Regions from separate parts of the Pseudoalteromonas sp. UCD-33C genome, predicted to be linked through region 4. Evidence: predicted binding sites of a transcription regulator. Region 4 holds the regulator's gene; each other region holds the start of a gene.
What was found. The regulator sigma-54, encoded in region 4, starts transcription at its own class of promoters, with help from an activator protein. The targets are predictions, from matches to a motif close to GTTGGCACGNNNNTNGNNT.
Positions count from the first base shown of each region.

Region 1: flgJ (flagellar assembly peptidoglycan hydrolase FlgJ) is a predicted target of sigma-54. The motif match lies at 2,449-2,467, and genes of this name have one in related genera.
Region 2: AOG26_RS12680 (TorF family putative porin) is a predicted target of sigma-54. The motif match lies at 4,136-4,154, and genes of this name have one in related genera.
Region 3: glnA (glutamate--ammonia ligase) is a predicted target of sigma-54. The motif match lies at 3,705-3,723, and genes of this name have one in related genera.

Region 1 is NZ_LJTB01000003.1:255,484-261,140, reverse strand. Features, by position in the region: gene flgG (flagellar basal-body rod protein FlgG) at 1-504, shown strand, start outside; gene flgH (flagellar basal body L-ring protein FlgH) at 520-1,203, shown strand; gene AOG26_RS09275 (flagellar basal body P-ring protein FlgI) at 1,216-2,310, shown strand; gene flgJ (flagellar assembly peptidoglycan hydrolase FlgJ) at 2,505-3,473, shown strand; gene flgK (flagellar hook-associated protein FlgK) at 3,487-5,496, shown strand; gene flgL (flagellar hook-associated protein FlgL) at 5,499-5,657, shown strand, end outside.
Region 2 is NZ_LJTB01000006.1:12,483-18,139, reverse strand. Features, by position in the region: gene AOG26_RS12700 (ABC transporter ATP-binding protein) at 1-306, opposite strand, end outside; gene AOG26_RS12695 (efflux RND transporter periplasmic adaptor subunit) at 306-1,472, opposite strand; gene AOG26_RS12690 (YIP1 family protein) at 1,521-2,231, opposite strand; gene AOG26_RS12685 (aldo/keto reductase) at 2,402-3,295, shown strand; gene AOG26_RS12680 (TorF family putative porin) at 3,360-4,037, opposite strand; gene AOG26_RS12675 (hypothetical protein) at 4,326-5,492, opposite strand; gene AOG26_RS12670 (helix-turn-helix transcriptional regulator) at 5,644-5,657, opposite strand, start outside.
Region 3 is NZ_LJTB01000010.1:17,579-23,235, forward strand. Features, by position in the region: gene ntrC (nitrogen regulation protein NR(I)) at 1-417, opposite strand, end outside; gene glnL (nitrogen regulation protein NR(II)) at 436-1,506, opposite strand; gene AOG26_RS16135 (DUF4124 domain-containing protein) at 1,587-2,108, opposite strand; gene glnA (glutamate--ammonia ligase) at 2,242-3,648, opposite strand; gene typA (translational GTPase TypA) at 4,157-5,657, shown strand, end outside.
Region 4 is NZ_LJTB01000001.1:614,612-620,268, forward strand. Features, by position in the region: gene AOG26_RS02695 (KpsF/GutQ family sugar-phosphate isomerase) at 1-330, shown strand, start outside; gene kdsC (3-deoxy-manno-octulosonate-8-phosphatase KdsC) at 334-885, shown strand; gene lptC (LPS export ABC transporter periplasmic protein LptC) at 882-1,436, shown strand; gene lptA (lipopolysaccharide transport periplasmic protein LptA) at 1,426-1,947, shown strand; gene lptB (LPS export ABC transporter ATP-binding protein) at 1,944-2,669, shown strand; gene AOG26_RS02720 (RNA polymerase factor sigma-54) at 2,785-4,281, shown strand; gene hpf (ribosome hibernation promoting factor) at 4,309-4,596, shown strand; gene ptsN (PTS IIA-like nitrogen regulatory protein PtsN) at 4,600-5,052, shown strand; gene rapZ (RNase adapter RapZ) at 5,053-5,657, shown strand, end outside.

The DNA.
Region 1 (5,657 bases), on a different contig from region 4:
ATGATCTCAGGTCCTGGCTTTTTTGAAGTGCAATTACCAGATGGCAACATTGCATACTCACGTAATGGTCAATTCACCACTGACGAAGATGGTCGCATTGTAACTTCTGGTGCGGGTTTTCCATTACAGCCAGAAATGAACGTACCAGACGATGCACAATCAATTACTGTTTCGCAAGACGGTGAAGTGTCGGTACGTATTTCAGGGCAAGCAGAGAACGTGGTCATTGGTCAGCTAACAATTAGTGACTTTATTAATCCATCGGGTCTTGAACCTATGGGGCAAAACTTGTACACAGAAACTGCTGTGAGTGGCGCACCTGTGCAAGGGAACCCAGGTATCGATGGTTTAGGTACTGTGGTTCAAGGTTCACTAGAAACGTCTAATGTGAATGTAACAGAAGAACTCGTTAACTTGATCGAAACGCAACGAATTTATGAAATGAATTCAAAAGTGATTTCAGCGGTTGATGAAATGCTTAGTTACATCAATCAACAGCTTTAATGGGTAGGAGGCAGCATGCGTAACATTATCTTAGTCACATCGGCAGCATTAATGCTGGGTGGTTGTATGACAACGCAAAATCATCATGTGGTTCAGGATGACCCTTACTATGCGCCTATGTATCCGGAGCCAACAACAGAGCCAATGGTACCAACGGGTTCGTTGTTTGATAGTTATTCAGCAGATGACTTGTACTCAGATAAAAAGGCATTGCGCGCGGGTGATATCATCACGGTTAAATTGCAAGAATCAACGCAAGCCACCAAAGCGGCAAAAACCGAAACCGACAAAGAAACGGACGCTAGTTTAGACCCTGTTATTGGGCTTGGCGGTAATCCAGTTAACATTGGCGGTGATAGCATTCAGTTTGGTATTGGTTCTGGGGCATCGTTTAAAGGTGATTCAAAGTCTAACCAATCAAATAGCTTATTTGGTGATATATCTGTCAATGTGATGCGTGTTCTACCGAACGGAAATTTGGTTATTCGCGGTGAAAAATGGCTCACTTTGAACACCGGTGAAGAATTTATTCGCCTTGAAGGTTTAGTTCGTCCTGAAGATGTTCAAGCAGATAACACGGTCACATCAAACCGTATTGCTAATGCGCGAATTCAATACTCAGGTAAAGGGCAAATTCAAGAAACGCAAAGTGCAGGTTGGCTGTCTCGTTTCTTTAGTAGTTCGCTTTTCCCATTTTAGAGGAATAAAGTCATGAATGGGTTTAAATACATCATCGCTCTTTGCTTAATTAGCCTGCAGTTTTCTGCACAGGCTGAGCGAGTCAAAGATGTATCTATGGTTGAGGGCGTGCGCGCAAACCAATTAGTGGGTTATGGTTTGGTTGTCGGTTTGCCCGGCACAGGTGAACAAAGCCGATTTACTCAACAAAGCTTTAAAGCTATGCTGAATGGTTTTGGTATTACCTTACCTGATAGCTTAAAACCTAAGATTAAAAATGTTGCCGCTGTGGCTGTACATGCAGAGTTACCGGCATTCAGAAAACCCGGTCAAACCATTGATATTACGGTTTCATCTATTGGTAGTGCGGGTAGTTTACGTGGCGGTACTTTATTACAAACCTTCCTAAAAGGGGTTGATGGCAATACCTATGCGATTGCACAAGGCAGCTTAGTCGTTGGTGGTCTAGGTGCTGAAGGGGCAGACGGTAGCCGTGTAATTATTAACACACCCACAGTGGGTCGTATTCCAAACGGTGCCATTGTAGAACGTGCTATTAAGAGCCCGTTTATGCAAGGTGACTACATTACCTTTAATTTAAATCGTCCTGATTTCACAACGGCTAAACGCTTAGAGCAAACGATTAATGATTTAGTGGGTCCTGACAGCGCTCAGGCAATCGATGCAGCTTCAGTACGAGTGTTAGCACCGCGTGATGCTTCTCAACGTGTTGCTTATTTGTCGACACTTGAAAACTTAGAGTTTAAGCCAGCAGACACAGCAGCAAAAATTATTGTGAACTCTCGCACAGGCACAATAGTGATTGGCAAAAACGTGAAGCTACAGCCAGCGGCGATTACACATGGTGGTTTAACGGTCACCATTGCTGAGCAGCAAAATGTGTCACAGCCAAATGCTTTAAGTGATGGTGAAACTACCGTTACCAATCAAAGTATTATTGATGTGAACGAAGATGATTCACGTGCTTTTGTATTTAACCCGGGTGTTAATCTTGATGATCTCGTGCGTGCAATCAATGAAGTTGGGGCCGCACCGGGTGATTTAATGGCAATCCTTGAAGCTTTAAAAGAAGCGGGGGCGATAAACGGGCAACTGGTTATCATTTAAATTAAAACGCGCTTTCGAGCGCGTTTTTTGTTTTAGTATTTCTTAAATCATTTAGCACACAAACATCAGCCAAAATCTTGGCTCTGAAGTTACTCCATTCCTGTATCAGTTATTAGCCATTCATTTATAAAGTTTTTTATTGGCGCAATTTTTGCATTTTAATTTTCATTATTAACTATTGTGTCAAAAAGCTGATGGATACAAATCATCTCGACAAGCAAAACTTTTTTGATTTAGGCAACTTAGACTCATTACGTCAAAATGCCTTAAAAAGTGATGCCTCTAGCGATGCGTCAAAAGAGGCGCTGAAAAAAGCGGCGGCACAATTTGAATCTATCTTCACTCAGATGCTACTTAAAAGCATGCGCAAAGCAAATGAAGCGTTTGAAGATAAAGACAGCCCATTTAATTCAAGCGGCGTTAAATTTTTTGAAGAGATGCATGACCAACAAATGTCGGTTGAGCTTTCATCAAATGGTTCGCTCGGCCTAGCTGACTTGATTGTTCAGCAGCTCTCGCCAGACGGTAAAGAGTTTACACCAGGTTCTGTACTAAGAACGACGGCTGACTTTGATAGTGATAAACGCGCAAGCGGTGTCCTTAATAGCACTACTGAGGCTAAGGCTAAACCACAAGCTGTCGAGGATACATCAGCGAACGAGCAATCAGAAAACCGCTTTGAAGATGCTGAGTCTTTCATTAGCTCTGTTTGGGAGCACGCTAAAAATGCGGCTGAAAAAATTGGCTTAAACCCAGCTGTGATGGTTGCTCAAGCAGCACTTGAAACGGGCTGGGGTAAACACATCATCAGTAAAGCTGATGGCACAAGTAGTAACAACTTATTCAATATTAAATCGGATAGGAGCTGGCAAGGTGATAAAGCAAGCAAAGTCACGCTTGAGTTTGAACAAGGTGTGCCAGTTAAAAAGCAAGCAAGTTTTCGCTCTTATCAATCGATTAAAGACAGTGTGAACGACTTTGTGGATTTTTTAAATGAAAACCCACGTTATCAAGAAGCACTTAATAATACCGCAGAGCCTGCAGCCTTTTTAGATTCGTTACAAAAAGCAGGCTATGCAACTGATCCAAATTATGCCGATAAAATTAAGCAGGTATTGAAGCGCGTTGAGCTTCAAAGCGTCGCTGCTTCATTGGTACGTTAAGGAGTAGACCCTCATGTCATTTAGCTTATATGACATAGCAAATGCCGGTGTAAGAGCTAACTCTGAGCTTTTACAAACCACCAGTAAAAACATCGCCAACGTTAATACCGAGGGCTATGTGCGTGAGCGTACTGAGTTCACAACCATGATCGATAACCAAGTCGGCCGTGGTGAAACGTATCGCTTACTAAATGAATTTGCACAAAAGCAATTAAATAGAGATACCTCTAATAAAGCGTTTTTTGATCAGTTTGTAACTGAAGCAAGCCGTGTAGATAGCTTGTTTTCAGAAGAGTCAAACAGCTTATCAACGAGCGTAAATTCGTTTTTTAACAATGTACAAGAAAGCTTAAATCAACCGTCATCAACAGTAGCTCGTTCACTGGTCATGACGGATGCACAAAATTTGATTGATCAAATGGACAGGTTATCGAGCATTGTGGTTGACCAAAAAGCAGTAGTAAATGAGCAGCTAGAAATCTTTTCAGATGAAGCAAATAACCTGATCCAAAATATCAGTGATTTAAATACCAAGATTGCTTCGGTTCATGGTACTGATCGTGAGTCAGTATCAAGTGGTTTATATAATGAACGTGATAAAGCAATTCGTGATCTATCTGAGCTGATTGATATTGAAACACTCGATGGTAATAACGGCGAGAAACAAGTGTATTTAGGCTCTGGTCAAGCACTTGTCATGCAAAGTGGCACATTTAACCTGTTTTCATTCAGTGGCGATCCTGATCCGAACTTTAAAGAATTAAAACTTGATATAAACGGCGGCAAAGCCGTGCCGCTTGAAGTTGATGTGAGTAAATTGAAAGGCAAAATTGGTGGCTTACTGGCATTTCGTGACGATATTTTAGTTCCAGCGCAAAACCAACTTGGTCAAATGGGCTTAGCATTAGCCGATGCCTTTAACCAACAAAATAGCTTAGGTATGGACGCTAATGGTGAAATTGGTGGCGATATTTTTGCTATTCCAACGGTAGATGCGTTTGGTTATCAAGCGAATACGGGCACATCAACAATGACGGCAACCCTTGAACCTGGTAAAGGCAGCGAATTGCCAGCAAGTGATTTTATTGTGACCTATACAAGCGCAACCACTGTTGAGATTCAGGCAATTGATAATAAAGGTGAACCCATTGGCACCGCATCTACAGCGAATGTGACTGCCGGTGTGATTGACTCATCAACTATTACGGGTGGTGAAGCGTTTGGTTTACAGCTCAACGTATCAGGTGCTGCAAATACTGGTGACCAATTTATGGTTAAGTTGAACTCTCAGGCTGCAACTAGCTTAGAGCTTGCAACTGAACGTCCTGAAGATTTAGCGTTAGCATCACCTATTCGAACTGCGAACGATATCAATAATACCAGTGATGCAAGTATTTCTGCTGGCACAGTGTCCGATATTGACAACTCAACGGGTATTACCGTGGGTCCCCCACCGAGTTTGGCGAATGGCGATATCACACTCGTGAAAACGGCGAATGCTAACGAGTATCAAATTACAGATGGTAACGGTACATCGACGTTTACCATTACACCACCTGCTGAGAATATTCTTGCTCAAGCAGGGGCGCCTTACGATACCTACGGCTTTGACTTTAATATTGAAGGATCACCTGCAACAGGTGACACCTTCACAGTAGAGTTTAACACTGGTGGTTTTGATGATAACCGTAATGGTTTGCTATTGGCCGATTTACAAAATGGTGAGCTAGTGCGTCAAAATGTTGAAGCAAGTAGTACAGCCGATAATCATAAAACGTTTAATCAAGCCTATTCAGGCATTGTCACTGATATTGGTGTAGTGACTAGTCAAGCCCAAACCAATGGTGCGGCCTTTACAGCATTGGCTGATCAGTCTGAAGCTTGGTATGAATCGCTATCAGGTGTAAACCTTGATGAAGAAGCGGCAAACTTACTGCGCTTTCAACAATCGTATGCAGCATCAGCACAGGTCCTTTCAACAGCACGTACTATTTTTGACACCTTATTAAGTGCGGCGAGGTAATTATGCGTATTTCAAATAACATGATGTATAAGAATAACCTTAACTCTATTCTTAACTCACAGCAAAATGTAAACAAAGCGCAAGAGCAGGTTAATACTCAAAAGCGTGTATTGACTGCTGCTGACGATCCTTCGGCTACGGCTCGCGCACTACTTTATACA
Region 2 (5,657 bases), on a different contig from region 4:
GGATGCTCGTGGTAATAAGTTAAAGCTTTGAAAAATAAAGCCAACACTTTCATTACGCTGATGAGCAAGCTCCGTTTCGGTCATGCGCTTTACTAGCTTATCTTTTAAATAGTAGTCACCACTGGTGGGAGTATCTAAGCAGCCAAGCAAGTTCATCAGGGTTGATTTACCTGAACCCGAAGGGCCAATAATGGCAACATACTCATTTTGTGCAATTTCAATATTAATATCATCAAGGGCTTTGAAAACTTGTTCGCCCATTTTGTATTGTTTATTGATATTACTGAGTTTGATCACCGCAGACATTAGTTAGCACCTTTTTCAGGGCTGTTTTTAACGGCTACAGTATCACCCTCTTTTAGTGAGCTAAGTGGTCTAGCTGGGCCGATAACAATACGATCTCCTTTTGCAACACCGCTGGTTAGTGCTTGTTCGATATCTGAAGAAATACCTACCGTAACAGCTGTTTTAGTTACTGTATTATCTGCATTAAGCTTCCAGACAAAGTAGCTATCATCCTCTTTTTGAATAGCTTCAATAGGCAGTTTTAAGCCATTTTCGGCAATGCTTGTGGCGATTTCTGCGCGGCAGCTCATTCCGGCATAAAGCTGGCGGTCAGTGGCATCAAGCAGTACTTTGACTTTAAATGATAAGCCCTGAGAACCGGCTTGATTTTTTGCTGATGTGCCAATGTTTATTACTTTGCCAGTGAAAGGTTGATTTGGGTAAGCGGCGGCATAGATATCTGCATGTTGGTCTAATTTGATACCGGCAATATCGGTCTCATCCACTCGAAGCTCGGCTAATATTGCGCTTGGATCAGCTACTAGCATCAAGTCTGAGCCAATAATGTTAGTTGTTCCCGCAATAACAGTTTCACCTTCTTTAATATTTACCGAAGCAAGTAGGCCACTCATTGGAGCGCGAAACACGCTTTTATTTAAACGGTCTTCAGCAATCAATAACGATGCTTGGGCTTGGTTGTAAGCTTCACGTCTTGCTTCAATATCTATTTTTGCTAAATCGCGGGCATTTTGTAGGTTTTCATACACTTCTTGGCCTGCAAGGCCCACTTCATAAAGCTCTTTCTGGCGGCTTAGTTGACGCTCGATATTTTTTAATCGGGTTTCGCTATGCTTTATATCGATTTCGGTCGCGCGAAGCACGGCCTTGTTGCGTGCAACTTCAGATTCAAACGCGGTCGTATCTAGGCGCATTAAAATATCGCCCTCAGTGACACTTTCGCCTTCTTCAACAAACACTTTCGCTACACGGCCTGTCACTTCTGAGCGCAGTTGCACTTGGGTATTAAACACGAGGTTGCCAGAGGCTAAAATTGAATCGGCAATATTGCCTTGTTCAACTTCTGCAATATGCATTTCTGGTGCATCTTTATTGCCTGTGACTTGTTTTGAAATCAGTAAAGCGACAAATGCTGTAACAGCGAGGCCAATAATAATGGCTTTTTTCATGTTACTTCCTTGGTAGTTAAGAGCGGCATATCGCCGCTCAAAGCAGAATTAAACGAGAGCGATTACAGTCCAAATACCGTAAATAACAATACTTGGTAGAGCTGCAAACAGTAGCGCTTTATTGAAAGTGAAATTAGTCCAGCTCTTTAAACCGATAGCTGCGATGAAAATACCCCAAATAGAAAAGATATTGAGACTTTCAAGTAAGGTGTAGAATGGGTGGCCAATTTCTAAACCAATTAAAAGTTGGTTAATCGAAGCATAGTTAAATAACGTCTGTGAGATTTGGTCGGTACTCGCAGTTAATACTAAGATGAGTAAACCAAGACTTGAGATAATCATTGGCATCATGGTCCACACACCAAAGCCATACCACGCACCATAACCGTAGTTAGCTTCTGGATCTTGCTTAGATACAAATAGGTAGTAGCCTGCCATTAGAGCATTAATAACAGCCAAACCAATGATGCCACCAAACATAGCAAACCATACTTGCATATCTATGGTTTGCTCCATGCTTTGGCGAATCATTTTTTGTTCTGCAATGGTGGCATCAACACTGGCAGCAGCCACTTGTTGATCGATTAAAAACTGCGGGTCAGCTTTATTGTAAAAAGCAAACATGCTGGCAGCGAGGATGCCGGCAAGTAAAATAAAGGCAACAAAAGACCAACCTTTTGCTTCCTTTAAACCATTAAAGGCTTTGCTCGGGCTGATAAAAATATCAACCAATGCGGTCATGACATTTGATGATTTCATTTTTTATTCCTTGTTTTATAACATTTGTTTTTAGGTACTAAAATATCCTGTTTAGTAACAAATTAGCAATTTGTTTTGTAACTGTATGTTAACAGCTGTGATTAGTAAATCTGTGATATGGTTAAAGGATTAATTTGAGTCGAATTTATTAGGAATAGTAGGTCGTTATGGTGAATAGCAATGGTCGTTGTATTGATGAGTTGGTATTAGGATTCTGGCGCTTGTTAGATTGGCAGATAACGCCACAGCAATGCTTAAGTTTTTTAGAAAATGCAATTGAGATGGGTGTGTCACATACCGATCATGCTGACATCTATGGTGAATACGGTTGTGAAGCCGAATTTGGTAAAGCACTTAAACTAAAACCAAGTATTCGTGATGAAATCAAAATAATCACTAAATGCGGTATTAAGCCTGCGTTTGCCAGCCTAGGATTACAAGGCAAAGCAAACCATTATGATTCAAGTGCCGCGCATATAATTGCCTCAGCACAGCAGTCACTTAAAAACTTTAACACTGATCGTTTAGATGTATTACTTATCCATCGCCCTGATTACTTAATGAACGCCGATGAAATGGCACAAGCATTTAATACCTTAAAAGCAAATGGTGACGTGATTGATTTTGGTGTATCTAATTTTACCCCATCGCAACTTAGCTTGTTGCAGTCGCGTTTAGATTTTGAGCTTGTGACTAATCAAATTGAGTTTTCACCTTACGAAATGAAAGCCCTTGATGATGGTAGCTTAGACCAATGCCAATTGCTCGATATCAAACCTATGCTTTGGTCACCATTAGCTGGGGGTCGTATATTCTCAAGTGATGATGAAAAAGCGGTGCGTTTACGTGCAGTGTTGGAGCAAGTTGGTGCTGAAATTGGCGCCACAGCCATTGATCAAGTTGTTTATGCTTGGCTGTTAATGCACCCAAGTGCACCGTCTGTGGTACTTGGTACGGGTAATATTGAGCGTGTTAAATCAGCTGTTGAAGCTAAGCAGCTTACTATGAACCGTGAACAATGGTATCGCATTTGGCAAGGCTCAACCGGGCATAGTGTGCCTTAATATATAGCCCAAAACGAGAAAAGGGCCTTAACGGCCCTTCGTGTTGCAGCAAGTAACACATTCTTTATAAAGTGAAGTCAACCGCGTAAGCGACATACACTTTTAGATCTGAACCATCAATGTCGTTGTCTGAAAGACCGAAAGTAAAGCCGTCTTTCGACACTGAAACACCGTAGTCGATGATGTCATCATCACCAATGAAATCCCCTGAGTAATGACCTAAGTGTAGGGCCATTTCTGCACCGGTACTGCCAACAGGGAAACTGTAGTCAGCATTTAAATATAGAGAGTCACCAAAATCTGTACCGTCACCGCTTGCTGCTGATGTTGCTAGGACTGCTGCACCAAAGGTGAAGCTACCCATGCTAATGCTACCGTAGATTTCTGAGAAGTCTGCATCTGTGTAAGACGCTGCATCTGGGTATGCATAATAAATGTAGCCAACATCGTAGCTAAAGGTTTCATTGATTTCACCGCCAAAACCAGCATAAAGGTCTAGCTCGTAAGTCATGTCGTCAGCCCAGCTAGCATTCGATACCCAAGTACCCGCATAAAAGCCAGATTCACTTGCGTAGTCGATACCACCTTGGATTGCAGCATCACCACCGCCTTGCTCTTGACCACGCCATAAGTAGTTTGAAGTTGCCGCAGCGTTTGCTGTAACTTCTGCATAGCTATATGTTGAGCTCAAAGTTAATAGCGCAAGGGCGCTTGCTGCGACCGTTTTTTTTAGTTTTAGCATGTTTCTGTATCCTGTTGTTATGTTGATTTTGTCCCATTTTCAGATTGCAGTCTGGTTATTATTTGAGGACATTTTCTATGTGTTGTCTGGATACGATATTGCACTGGTTGTGCCAAGTTAATTCCGAGCGGGATATTTTATGCTTAAAGGCTTTAAAAACAGGCTTTTAAACTTGTTTAATTGTGAAAAGGATGGTTATTTGAATTGTTCATGCGCACATGTGTGGTGCAAAAAATAACCCGGTTGCACAATTGCGAAGCAACCGGGTTTTGCTTATTTGAGAGTAACTTAGCCGAAAATTGCACGCATTAGAGTAATGGTTTCTTCAACACTGCGGCCTTTTTCAACTTCACTGATGATTGAATCGCGCTTAGCTTTGATATGTTCAGGGATATCATCACTTGCTAATGCTCGGTCCACCAGTATCTCTGCTGATTCTTTGCCACGGCGTACGGTCTTTTTACCTGCTGAGCTTGTGGTACTCTTAGGTTTGTTTAACAACTTAATATAGTTAGAGTTATCAGCGGTACTTTTATCTGCATAATAAAAGAAGCTAGGCAATAGGGCTTTGATTTCAACCAGAGATTGTTCAAGCTCATTTGCTGCACTGGCCATTTTGAACCAAGGCATGCTATGTATTGCTTCGACAACATCTTGCCAGTAGCGCTCAAAATCACGGTTATTAAGCTTAGTAATGCCTAATGCCGCACAAAGGGCATCAAGTTTACTATTTACGATTGGTGTAAACACGTCAGGTCGGCGCATCGCAAGCAAGCGAGTAGCAGGAGCAAGCGTTGGCTTTTCATCGCTGCCATTAAATGCCATGAAGTAAGCAACCATAAAATGCTGATAATGTTCTTGCGTTACTTCACCCTCAAGTGGAATGTGTACAAGCGCCTCATCGAATGCACCTGGCAAATCACTCAACATTTGGTGGAAACCTTTTGCGTTCTTAGTAGAAGCAAACCATTCAACGTCGAAGTTATAGCTGCTTGGATCAAGCGAGGCACTGTGTTTACCTGAAAACGCTAAACGGTCTTCTGGGATCATCTCTTTTAGGGATTGCGATTTAATTGCGGCAATGTAATTAGCTAAGCGTAGTTGCTCATCAAGGGCTACAAGCTCTTTATGCTGCTCGATGAAGCCTGCAATAACAGGCCATGGCGCAACCCTTAATGTTTTTAACTGCAAAAAACTGATTGCAGAAATTAATAAGTCATGAAGTTTTTTAAGAGTGGGTAATTGCTTATCTTCTAACAGATCGTAGTTAATGCGATCACGGCTTGCACTTAATAGCTCATAGCACCAACCTAAAAAGTCTTCAGGGTGGTTTTCTACTTTAACTGCCATAAGGTTTAAGCTGATATCAGAGGCTTGCTTGAGGATATTTTGATAAATTTGACTTTCTTGCTCGCCAAGCGCCATTTTTGACGGTGAAATAAGCAGTTTCTTCATGCTTAATCGATACTCCAGTTTTGACCAAATTGGGTTGTTTAATTTTAGTACACAGGGTGCAAAAACAACAGGGTCGTGCATCATACCGAAGTAATGGAATGATGCAATCTTACTGATAATTTATAAGTAAGATTGCGGCTGATGTGGTTTATTAATCATTGTCAT
Region 3 (5,657 bases), on a different contig from region 4:
GCCTATGATATGCGCATTGGTTTGTGGGGCTTGCTTACGTTTAGTTTTTTTCGTTGAATTAGCACGGCATGCGCTTTCGACCAGCGCGACAGCTTCATCTAAATCGAACGGTTTAGCGAGATACTCAAATGCCCCTTTTTGGAAGGCATTAACCGCTGAGTCTAAGTCTGAGTGAGCGGTCATGATGATCACTGGCAGGCCAGGGTTTTGATCGGCGATAGTCTCAAGTAACGCCATGCCGTCCATACCCGGCATTCGTACATCAGATACTAATACCGTTGGCTGGCTAAACTTTAATGCATTAAGCACATCTTGTGCGTTCGCATAGCTTTCAGTTTCAAATCCTGCACGTGCCAACGCTTTCTCTAGTACAAAGCGAATTGAGGCATCATCATCAACTAACCAGACTGTTTTCATGACTACTCCAAAAAACCATTAATCCGTAAAAGGCAAATAGATATTAAATTCTGTATGGCCTGGCCAACTGTCACAATCAATGTGGCCGTCATGTTGGTCAACCAAGGTTTGCGCTATCGATAAACCAAGCCCTGATCCATTTTCTTTGTTGGTGATCATTGGGTAGAACAAGGTTTCACGTAAGCTCTTGTCTATACCTGGGCCGTTATCCGAAATTTGGATCAGCAAGGTTTTTTTCGGCGCCTTACCTGGGCGCCTGTGTTGATGATTGATGCGGGTTTTTATTCTTATCTCGCCACCATCAACCAGTGCCTGTTGTGCATTACGAATAATGTTCAGTACCACTTGTTGAATTTTACTTTGGTCAATGTATACACTCGGTATACTTGGATCATAGTCTTTCACTAAAGTGATATTGGCATTGTTATCTAACATGCTCAGTTTAATCACTGACTCTAACGCTTGGTGAATGTTGCCATAGGATTTATGTGGCAATTGATTCGGACCAAGTAAGCGGTCCACAAGCTCGCGTAAACGGTCTGCTTGTTCAATGATTAATTCGGCACATTGATCACGTTCTTGCTGATCAACCTCATATTGCAATAATTGCGCCGCTCCGCGAATTCCACCTAAAGGATTTTTAATTTCGTGTGCCAAACCGCGAATTAGATTTCGTGCTGCTTGATACTGATGCATTTGGTTCGAAGCTTGATCGTGGCGAATTTCATCATCCATTTGGCGGCATTCAAACAAAATATAATTTTCATCATTGCTGCTTATTCGTCGCGTGCTAATGGTCAGCTTGGCATGGCGAGAATCGACGAACACCACGTCAGCTCTATGCTGGTGGCAATCAACACCATCGAACAACGAATACTGAGCAATGCGTTTTAAGTCTATTGAGTGGTAATTGAATAGGTTATCGAACGGTTGGTTGATAATGCGCTTGGGTCCTAAACCTAAAAGCTCACTGGCGCTATCGTTTGCATAAACCAGTTTAAAATCTCGGTCGAGTAAAATGACAGCAGTACTTAAATTTTTCCAAATACTGTCGAGCAGTTCAGAGTTAAAATGTGTTTCACTGAGCATGGTTGCACCATTTTAGTGCGTTTCAATTTAGTGCAGCTTAGCATACTCTTTTTACTTTGCGAGAAGTCATGCCAAAAACCTTAGTTTCCGCCATAAATTGAGGTTCTGTGCATGAAAAAGGTGCTGACTGGGCTAACCGAAACGAGTTTATTATTAGCATCATAAAGTTTAGCTTGTAATGTGTGTTCTCCACGCTCGACCTCTCTTAGTGCAAAGGTCGTGCTATTACTTGGTGCACCATGAGGATTGCCATCAAATAAAAGTTGTACTTTAAATCCGTTTTCAAAGCGTGGGTTAATTCGGGCGGTGACATACACTGAACCGGTATTTTCTCGCACGGTCGCTTCATTAGCAGGAGAAGCAATACTGACTTTAAATTTGACTGGTGTCGCACTTGGTGCGCTATCAAGTATGCTGGTGTCGGTAGCTGGCATGGTCAGGTTTTGGGTATTCATCTTTACTTCGGTAGCGCCAGGGCGCGGTGTATCAGAAAATACTAAAACGCCGTTTTTATCTTTCCAAGAATACACTTTCTGCGCTGCGCTATAGCCAAAAAAGCTTATAAAAATCAGCGGTAGTACCAATAAAGTTGTGCTTTTCACCCTGCAACCCTGCATTTTTTAATCTAAATAAAACTGTAGAGTAGAACCCGCTCAATTACCATTAAAAAAGCCCGCAGAGCGGGCTTGAGAACACACATTTATTATCTTTTAGATAATTCTGCTACAGCGTGTGTTACACGCTGTAGTACATTTCGAACTCAACTGGGTGAGTTGTCATGTTAAGTTTTTCAACTTCTTGACCTTTAAGCGCGATATATGCATCGATTAGGTCATCAGTGAATACGCCACCTTGAGTTAAGAACTCACGGTCAGCGTCTAATGATGCTAGTGCTTCAGATAAAGAAGATGCAACTTGTGGGATCTCAGCTGCTTCTTCAGCAGGTAGATCGTATAAGTCTTTGTCCATTGCATCGCCAGGGTGGATCTTGTTTTTGATACCGTCTAGGCCAGCCATAAGCATTGCAGAGAATGCTAAGTATGGGTTAGCTGTTGGATCAGGGAAACGAATTTCGATACGACGTGCTTTTGCAGACGGTACCACTGGGATACGGATTGAAGCAGAACGGTTACGTGCAGAATATGCAAGCATTACTGGTGCTTCGAAGCCTGGTACTAGGCGCTTGTATGAGTTAGTTGATGCGTTAGCAAATGCGTTGATTGCTTTAGCGTGCTTGATGATACCACCGATGTAGTAAAGAGCTTCTTCAGATAGACCAGCGTATTTGTCACCAGCGAAGATGTTTACGCCATCTTTACCTAGAGATTGGTGGCAGTGCATACCAGAACCGTTATCACCTACGATTGGTTTAGGCATGAATGTCGCTGTTTTTCCGTAAAGGTGAGCCATGTTATGGATAACATATTTCATCTCTTGAATTTCGTCAGCTTTTAATACCATTGTATTGAAGCGCGTTGCGATCTCATTTTGACCTGCAGTTGCTACTTCGTGGTGGTGAGCTTCAACTACTTGACCTAGTTCTTCAAGAACTAAACAAGTTGCTGAACGCCAGTCTTGTGATGAATCAACAGGAGAACACGGGAAGTAACCGCCTTTAACACCTGGACGGTGACCCATGTTGCCACCTTCGTAATCTTTATCTGAGTTCCAAGCAGCTTCTACAGAATCGATTTTGTACATAGAACCAGACATGTCTGATTTGTATTTAACGTCATCAAAAAGGAAGAACTCTGGCTCTGGACCGAATAAAACAGTGTCAGCAATACCAGTAGAACGCATGTACTCTTCAGCGCGTTTTGCAACAGAACGTGGATCACGCTCATAACCTTGAAGTGTTGAAGGCTCAACTACGTCACAACGTACGATTAGTGTAGCTTCTTCAGAAAACGGGTCCATTTTCGCAGACTCAGGAACAGGCATAAGTACCATGTCTGATTCGTTGATACCTTTCCAGCCAGCAATTGAAGAACCGTCAAACATTTTGCCGTCTTCGAAGAAATCTTCATCAATTTGATGATGAGGAATAGAAACATGCTGTTCTTTACCTTTGGTATCAGTAAAGCGTAAATCAATGAACTTAACGTCATTTTCTTTGATAAAATCTAAAACCGATTGTGACATGTGTCCTCCAATTGTTGGGTTTTATTTTTTGCTGCATTATTGCTTTTCGCTTATATAAGCTGGTTTCGTGCCATGTTTTTAACACCTTGTTTAGACTTACAAAAAACAAACAAGGCTTTGTTTTGTTAACTTTTGTTGCACTAAATTGGTGCGTAAAAAGATCATTCTGGTGCGTAAAAAGTGCGACCTTGTTTTGCACAATTATTGAGCGTGCCAATTTTTCTGTTATGAACACGATTTAGTGCCAAAATATGGTTCAAAAACGAAAATTTCGCCAGTTTTGAGCTCAGATTCACTTTAATTTTCATAAATTTGTCATTTATAAAACAGATACTTATAAAAAGCTTGAAGAAAGTTTATAAATTTATATTGGATAAACTTTCATCCATGCCATTATTAAGGGATAATATGCGCCCTTTTAAATCCTATGCTGGGACATCTGGTGAAAACGCAGGTGAGTGCGTAGATCTTGCAGGATCAATGAGATTCAATTTCTCTGAGAAAAAATATGAGCATCGAAAAGTTAAGAAATATAGCGATTATCGCCCACGTTGACCACGGTAAAACAACTTTGGTTGATAAACTGCTTGAGCAATCAGGCACATTAGAAACGCGCGGCGGTAACGAAGAGCGCGTAATGGACTCAAACGACATTGAGAAAGAGCGTGGTATTACCATTTTAGCTAAAAACACAGCTATCTCTTGGAACGACTACCATATCAATATCGTAGACACCCCAGGACACGCCGACTTCGGTGGTGAAGTAGAACGCGTACTTTCGATGGCTGACTCAGTATTACTACTTGTTGATGCTCAAGAAGGTCCAATGCCGCAAACGCGTTTCGTAACGCAAAAAGCATTCGCACAAGGTTTAACACCGATTGTTGTTATCAACAAAATCGACAAACCAGGCGCACGTCCTGACTGGGTTATGGACCAAGTTTTCGACTTATTCGATAACTTAGGTGCAACTGATGAACAGTTAGACTTTAAAGTAATCTATGCATCAGCTATCAACGGCTGGGCAACAATGGATTTAGACGAGCCATCAGAAAACATGGAACCAATGTTCCAGATGATCGTTGACGAAGTATCTCCACCGGATGCAGATCCTGAAGGTGCTTTCCAAATGCAAATTTCTCAGCTTGACTACAACTCGTACATCGGTGTTATCGGTGTAGGTCGTATCAAGCGTGGTACTGTTCGCCCTAACCAACAAGTAACAATTGTTAGTGCAGATGGTACTAAGCGTAATGGTAAAGTTGGCCAAGTAATGAGCTACTTAGGTCTTGAGCGTCATGAAGCAGAGTCTGCAGGCGCGGGTGACATCATTGCTATCACAGGTCTTGGTGAGCTGAAAATCTCAGACACTATCTGTGATGTAAATACCGTTGAAGCATTACCACCGCTAAGTGTTGATGAGCCTACAGTAACAATGACGTTCTCTGTAAATACATCACCATTTGCTGGTAAAGAAGGTAAATTCGTAACTTCACGTAACATCCTTGAGCGTTTACAAGCTGAGCTTGTTCACAACGTTGCATTACGTGTTGAAGAAACTGACAACCCAGATAGCTTCCGTGTTTCTGGTCGTGGTGAGTTACACTTAGGTATCTTAATCGAGAACATGCGTCGTGAAGGTTACGAGCTTGCTGTATCTCGTCCACAAGTAATCCTTCGTGAAGTTGATGGTCAAAAAGAAGAGCCATACGAAACACTTACAATCGACTGTCAAGAAGAGCACCAAGGTTCTATCATGGAACAAATTGGTCTTCGTAAGGGTGAACTAACAGACATGTCTCCAGATGGTAAAGGCCGTGTACGTATGGACTTTATGATCCCAAGCCGTGGCTTAATTGGTTTCCAAACTGAGTTCATGACATTAACGTCTGGTTCTGGTCTTCTTTACCACACATTCGATCACTATGGTCCACACAAAGGCGGTACTATCGGTGCTCGTAAGAATGGTGTAATGATTGCAAACGCAACAGGTAAAGCACTTACTAACG
Region 4 (5,657 bases):
GAAACCCAAAGCATTAAAGACGCACTAATCGAAATGTCAGCCAAGGGCCTTGGTATGACCGCGGTGATTGGTGCAGATGAAAAGTTAGTCGGATTATTCACTGATGGTGACTTACGCCGTATTTTAGAACAGCGCACCGATATCCATAACACGGCAATTAGCCAAGTGATGACTCGTTCATGTACAACTGCTCGCCCTGATATGCTTGCAGCTGAAGCTTTAAATATTATGGAACGTAAACGTATCAATGGTTTAATTGTGGTAGATCAAAGTAATACGCCAATTGGTGCCCTTAATATGCAAGACCTATTAAAAGCAGGAGTTCTTTAAGCAATGACATTCGCCGAGCTATACCAGCCTCTTAGCCCTGATGTGAGTCAGCGCGCACAAAAAGTAAAATTGCTAATCTGTGATATAGATGGTGTTTTTTCTGATGGCCGAATTTATTTAGGTAATGATGGCGAAGAGCTTAAAGCATTTAATACTAAAGATGGCTTTGGTATTAAAGCGCTCATTAATAGTGGCTTTGAAGTGGCTGTGATTACTGGCCGCCATTCACAAATAGTTCAGCAGCGAATGACTAGCCTAACAGTTCAGCACATTTATCAGGGACAAGAAGATAAGCTGATTGCTTATCAAGAGTTAAAAGATAAACTGGGGCTGACTGATGAACAAATTGCCTATATTGGTGATGATGGTCCAGACTTACCAGTAATGGAAAAAGTAGGGTTTGCTGTTGCTGTAAACGACGCACACCCACTGATTAAAAAGCTGGCTCATTACACCACATTATTACCAGGTGGCTTTGGAGCTGTGCGTGAATTAACTGATTTACTCATGTTAGAAAACGGTAAGCCGTTAACTAGCGATGGAACCAGCGCATGAATATAGCCCGTATTTTACTGAGTATTGTTTTTGTTTGTTGCATGGTGTGGTTATGGTACCCGTACTTTAACCAATCAACAGACACAATAACTAGTGAAGACGAGATCATCGCAACACCTGATTACACTGCTGTGGCGTTAAAGCAAACAGCGTATGATGAGCAAGGCAAAATTAGTCATAAAGTGGCTGCTGCTAAAATGGAGTTGTATCAACAATTAGGGTTTACCTTTTTTGAGCAACCTATTTTTACTATTTATGGCGACCAGCATGTTTGGCAAGTAAAAGCCAAAGAAGCCACATTGTATGAAAACGATCAGCTGATTTTTGAAGGGGATGTAGTTGCTAAAAACTTAACCCACAACGGCATGATTGAAGATATAAAAGCAGAAAACATTAATGTCGATATTGATAAAATGACCATGTTTTCTAAGCAACCTGTGACACTAACAGGACCGAATTTAAAGATTACCGGTAAAGGCTTAAAAGCCGATTTAAAAACCGAAATTGTTGAGTTAACTAACCATACACGAACCATATACTATGACCAATAAACTGAAGAAATTACTCCTGATCCCAAGCTTATTGATTGCCTTTTCGGGCGCAGCTGCCGAGCAAACAGGCGCTCAAATTAGCATTAGCTCAGATCGCCAAGTAGGTAAACTAAAAGATGGCGTTGGCATATTTGAAGGTAACGTAGAGATCGTGCATGGTAATCGTCGTATTACCGCTGAACGCCTTGAAGCACACGGCGGTGACACCGAGGGTACAGTAGAGTTAATTATTGCCACAGGTAAGCCTGCTTACTTCGAAGAAAAGCAAACTGATGGCACCGTGATGAGCGCCAGCGCCGAAGAAGTTCGTTATGATGTTGCAAAACGCTTCTTAACCTTAAATGGTGAAGCTGAAGTTACTCAAGCTGGTCAAAAAGTGACAGCAAAAAGCATTACCTATGATATGGCACAGCAGCTGATCAGTGCTGAAAAAGACGAAAACTCAACAGATCGTGTACACACTATTTTAGTGCCTGTTGAAAATAAAAAAGACAATAAAGGCCAACCATGAGTACATTAAAAGCAGAGCTTTTAGCTAAGAGCTATAAAGGCCGCCAAGTGGTTAAAAATGTCGGTCTTGAAGTTGAAGCGGGCAGCATTGTTGGCTTGCTTGGCCCAAATGGTGCGGGTAAAACCACCACCTTCTATATGATTGTAGGCCTAGTCCCAAGCGACAAAGGTAAAATCAGCATTGATGATAACGATATTACCCTTTTGCCAATGCACAATCGTGCCCGCTTAGGTATCGGCTATCTGCCACAAGAATCGTCAATTTTTCGAAAGTTAACGGTTTACCAAAACTTGATGGCTATTTTAGAAACCCGCAAAGATCTAAACAAAGCAGGTCGCGAAGAAACACTAAATAGCTTACTCGATGAATTCAGCATCCAACACATTCGCGATAGCCAAGGTATGGCGCTGTCAGGTGGTGAACGCCGCCGCGTTGAAATTGCCCGTGCATTAGCCGCTAATCCTAAATTTATTCTTTTAGATGAGCCTTTTGCTGGTGTTGATCCGATTTCAGTGTTAGATATAAAGAAAATTATTGAGCACCTAAAAAATCGTGGTATCGGTGTACTAATTACTGACCATAATGTTCGAGAAACCCTTGATGTTTGTGAAAAAGCCTACATTGTTTCTCATGGGGAGCTAATTGCATCAGGCACACCTGAGCACGTATTAGCAGACCAAACTGTACGCGATGTATATCTAGGCGAGCAATTCAGGCTGTAACCATTACGCCAGCGACTAGAGCATCTGCTAGACTAATAACAATGACAATAAATCGATAATGACTTAACTGTGTTTGCACAGTTATCGATAACTTTAAAAGGATTGTTAGGGATACATGAGGCAATCATTACAGCTGCGCATGGGCCAGCAACTTACAATGACTCCACAACTGCAACAAGCTATTCGTTTGTTGCAGCTCAGTACATTGGATCTCCAGCAAGAAATTCAAGAAGCGCTTGATAGTAATCCCCTACTTGAAGTGGAAGAAGCGGATTACAATGAAGAAAGCACCGGCAAGAATGAGCAAAAAGCGGAGTCTGACGATGTGCAAGTCAGCGCGTCTGCCGAAGAAGCACCTAGCGAGTACGAGCAAGAAAGTAGTGATGCTCTCAATAAAGACACCGTAAGCGATGACTTAGCCATGGATGTTACTTGGGATGAGTACATGAGTGCCGCCCCTTCAACATCATCAGGGCCAATGCCTGAAGATGAGTCTATCTATCAAGGTGCATCAACCGAAACTCTTCACGAATACCTAATGTGGCAATTACAGCTCACGCCATTTAGCCCTACTGATGAAGCGATTGCTGTCGCAATTGTAGAAGCTATCGATGATTCAGGTATTTTAACGGTAAGCTGTGAAGATATCGTCGAAAGCTTTAATCAAAATAACGATGAAGAAGAAATCGAACTTGATGAAGTCGAAGCGGTCTTAAAAAGAATTCAGTTATTTGATCCTGTGGGTATTGGCGCGCGCAGTTTACAAGAATGTCTGTGCATTCAGCTACGCCAATTCGATGCCGATACGCCATATTTAGCTGAAACTAAAATGGTTTTATCTGAGCATATCGAATTATTAGCGAGTCGCGACTATCGAACTTTGATGAAAAAGACTAAGCTTAAAGAAAACGAGCTTAAAGAAGTGATGACGCTCATCCACAGCTTAAACCCTAAGCCTGCGGATAGCATAGTACGCGAAGAGTCTGAGTACGTCATACCTGATGTATCAGTGAAAAAAGTAAAAGGTCGCTGGGTAGTCGAGTTAAACCCAGATTGTATGCCAAAGATTAGAGTGAACAGCCAATATGCAGCTATGTCTCGCTCAGTTAAATCAAGTAGCGACAGCCAATTTATTCGTTCTCACTTACAAGAAGCAAAGTGGTTTATTAAGAGCTTAGAAAGCCGTAACGATACGCTATTAAAGGTGACCAACTGTATCGTTCAACAACAACAAGCTTTCTTTGAACATGGCCCTGAAGCAATGAAGCCGATGGTGCTAAATGATGTTGCTGAAATGGTCGAAATGCATGAATCGACGATTTCACGGGTAACAACGCAAAAATATATGCATACCCCACGGGGTATTTTTGAGTTGAAATATTTCTTCTCAAGCCATGTCAGCACCGAAAATGGTGGTGAGTGTTCTTCTACAGCAATACGCGCTTTAATCAAGAAGTTAGTCGCTGCAGAAAACTCAGCTAAACCATTGAGTGATAGCAAAATTGCAGATATATTGGCTGAGCAAGGAATTAAAGTAGCTAGACGTACAATTGCAAAATATCGTGAGTCTCTAGCAATACCTCCGTCTAATCAGCGTAAGAGTCTGATTTAGACGTTTTACATAGAAGGAAAAATGCTTATGCAACTAAATTTAACTGGTCGTCATGTAGAAATCACAGATTCATTAAGAGACTATGTAAACACCAAGTTTGCGAAACTAGAAAGGCATTTTGACCATATTAATAATGTTCATGTCATTCTAGATGTAGAAAAATTAAGCCAAAAAGCAGAAGCAACTTTACATGTAAACGGAGGCGAATTATTCGCTTCTACAGAACATCAAGATATGTACGCAGCCATTGACTCACTGGTCGATAAACTTGATCGCCAAGTCATTAAACACAAAGAGAAATTAGCTCGACATTAAATTATGAAACTAAGTTCACTTACTAACCAGGACTGCAGCAAAGCTGCGGTCCTTTTTAATAGCAAAAAAAGAATTCTTGAATATATCAGCGAACTGGCCCACCAGCAGCTTCCTCATTTATCGCAACAAGATATCCTAGATGCTTTACTCAACCGAGAAAAACTAGGTAGCACCGGCATTGGCCGAGGTATTGCTATTCCACATGGCCGAATGAGCGGCGCAGATGAGCCTCATGCATTTGTGATAGTGAGTGAATCCCCTATTAATTTTGATGCAATTGATAATCGTCCAGTTGATATTTTTGTGGCACTCATCGTACCAGATGGTGACTGTCAGCTTCACCTAAAGACCTTATCAACAATTGCTGATAGACTTAAAGATAAAGAGTTTTGTAAACAGCTGCGTAGTGCTACTACCGATCAGCAACTGTTTCAGGTCATATCAGCAGAGGCATAAATGGAATTAATAATTATCAGCGGTCGCTCAGGCTCAGGTAAATCGGTCGCTTTACGAGTACTTGAAGACTTAGGCTATTATTGCGTTGATAATATTCCGGTTAATTTACTGCCTTCGCTCGTACGTAGTGTGTCTGATAACTACGATAAAATAGCGGTCAGTATCGACGTACGTAACTTACCGAAAGAGCAGCAAGAATTTAATGATATTCTTGAGTACCTGCCAGGTTTCGCAAACCCAACACTATTCTATTTAGACAGTGATGACCAAACTCTGATCAAGCGCTTTTCAGAAACACGCCGCTTGCATCCACTATCTATTGATTCTTTGCCGCTTGATCTGGCCATTAAACAAGAAAAAATCCTGCTTGATGTGTTGATCACTCGCGCTGACTTTATGATTGATACCACTGATCTAAGTGTTCATCAGTTAGCAGAATCAATTCGCGAAAAGATTTTAGGTAAAAAAGATAAAAAGCTAATTATTACTTTTATGTCGTTTGGCTTTAAGCATGGTATTCCAAAAGAAGCTGACTACGTTTTTGATGCACGCTTTTTACCTAACCCACACTGGGAACCTGATTTAAAGCCACTAACTGGCCTTGA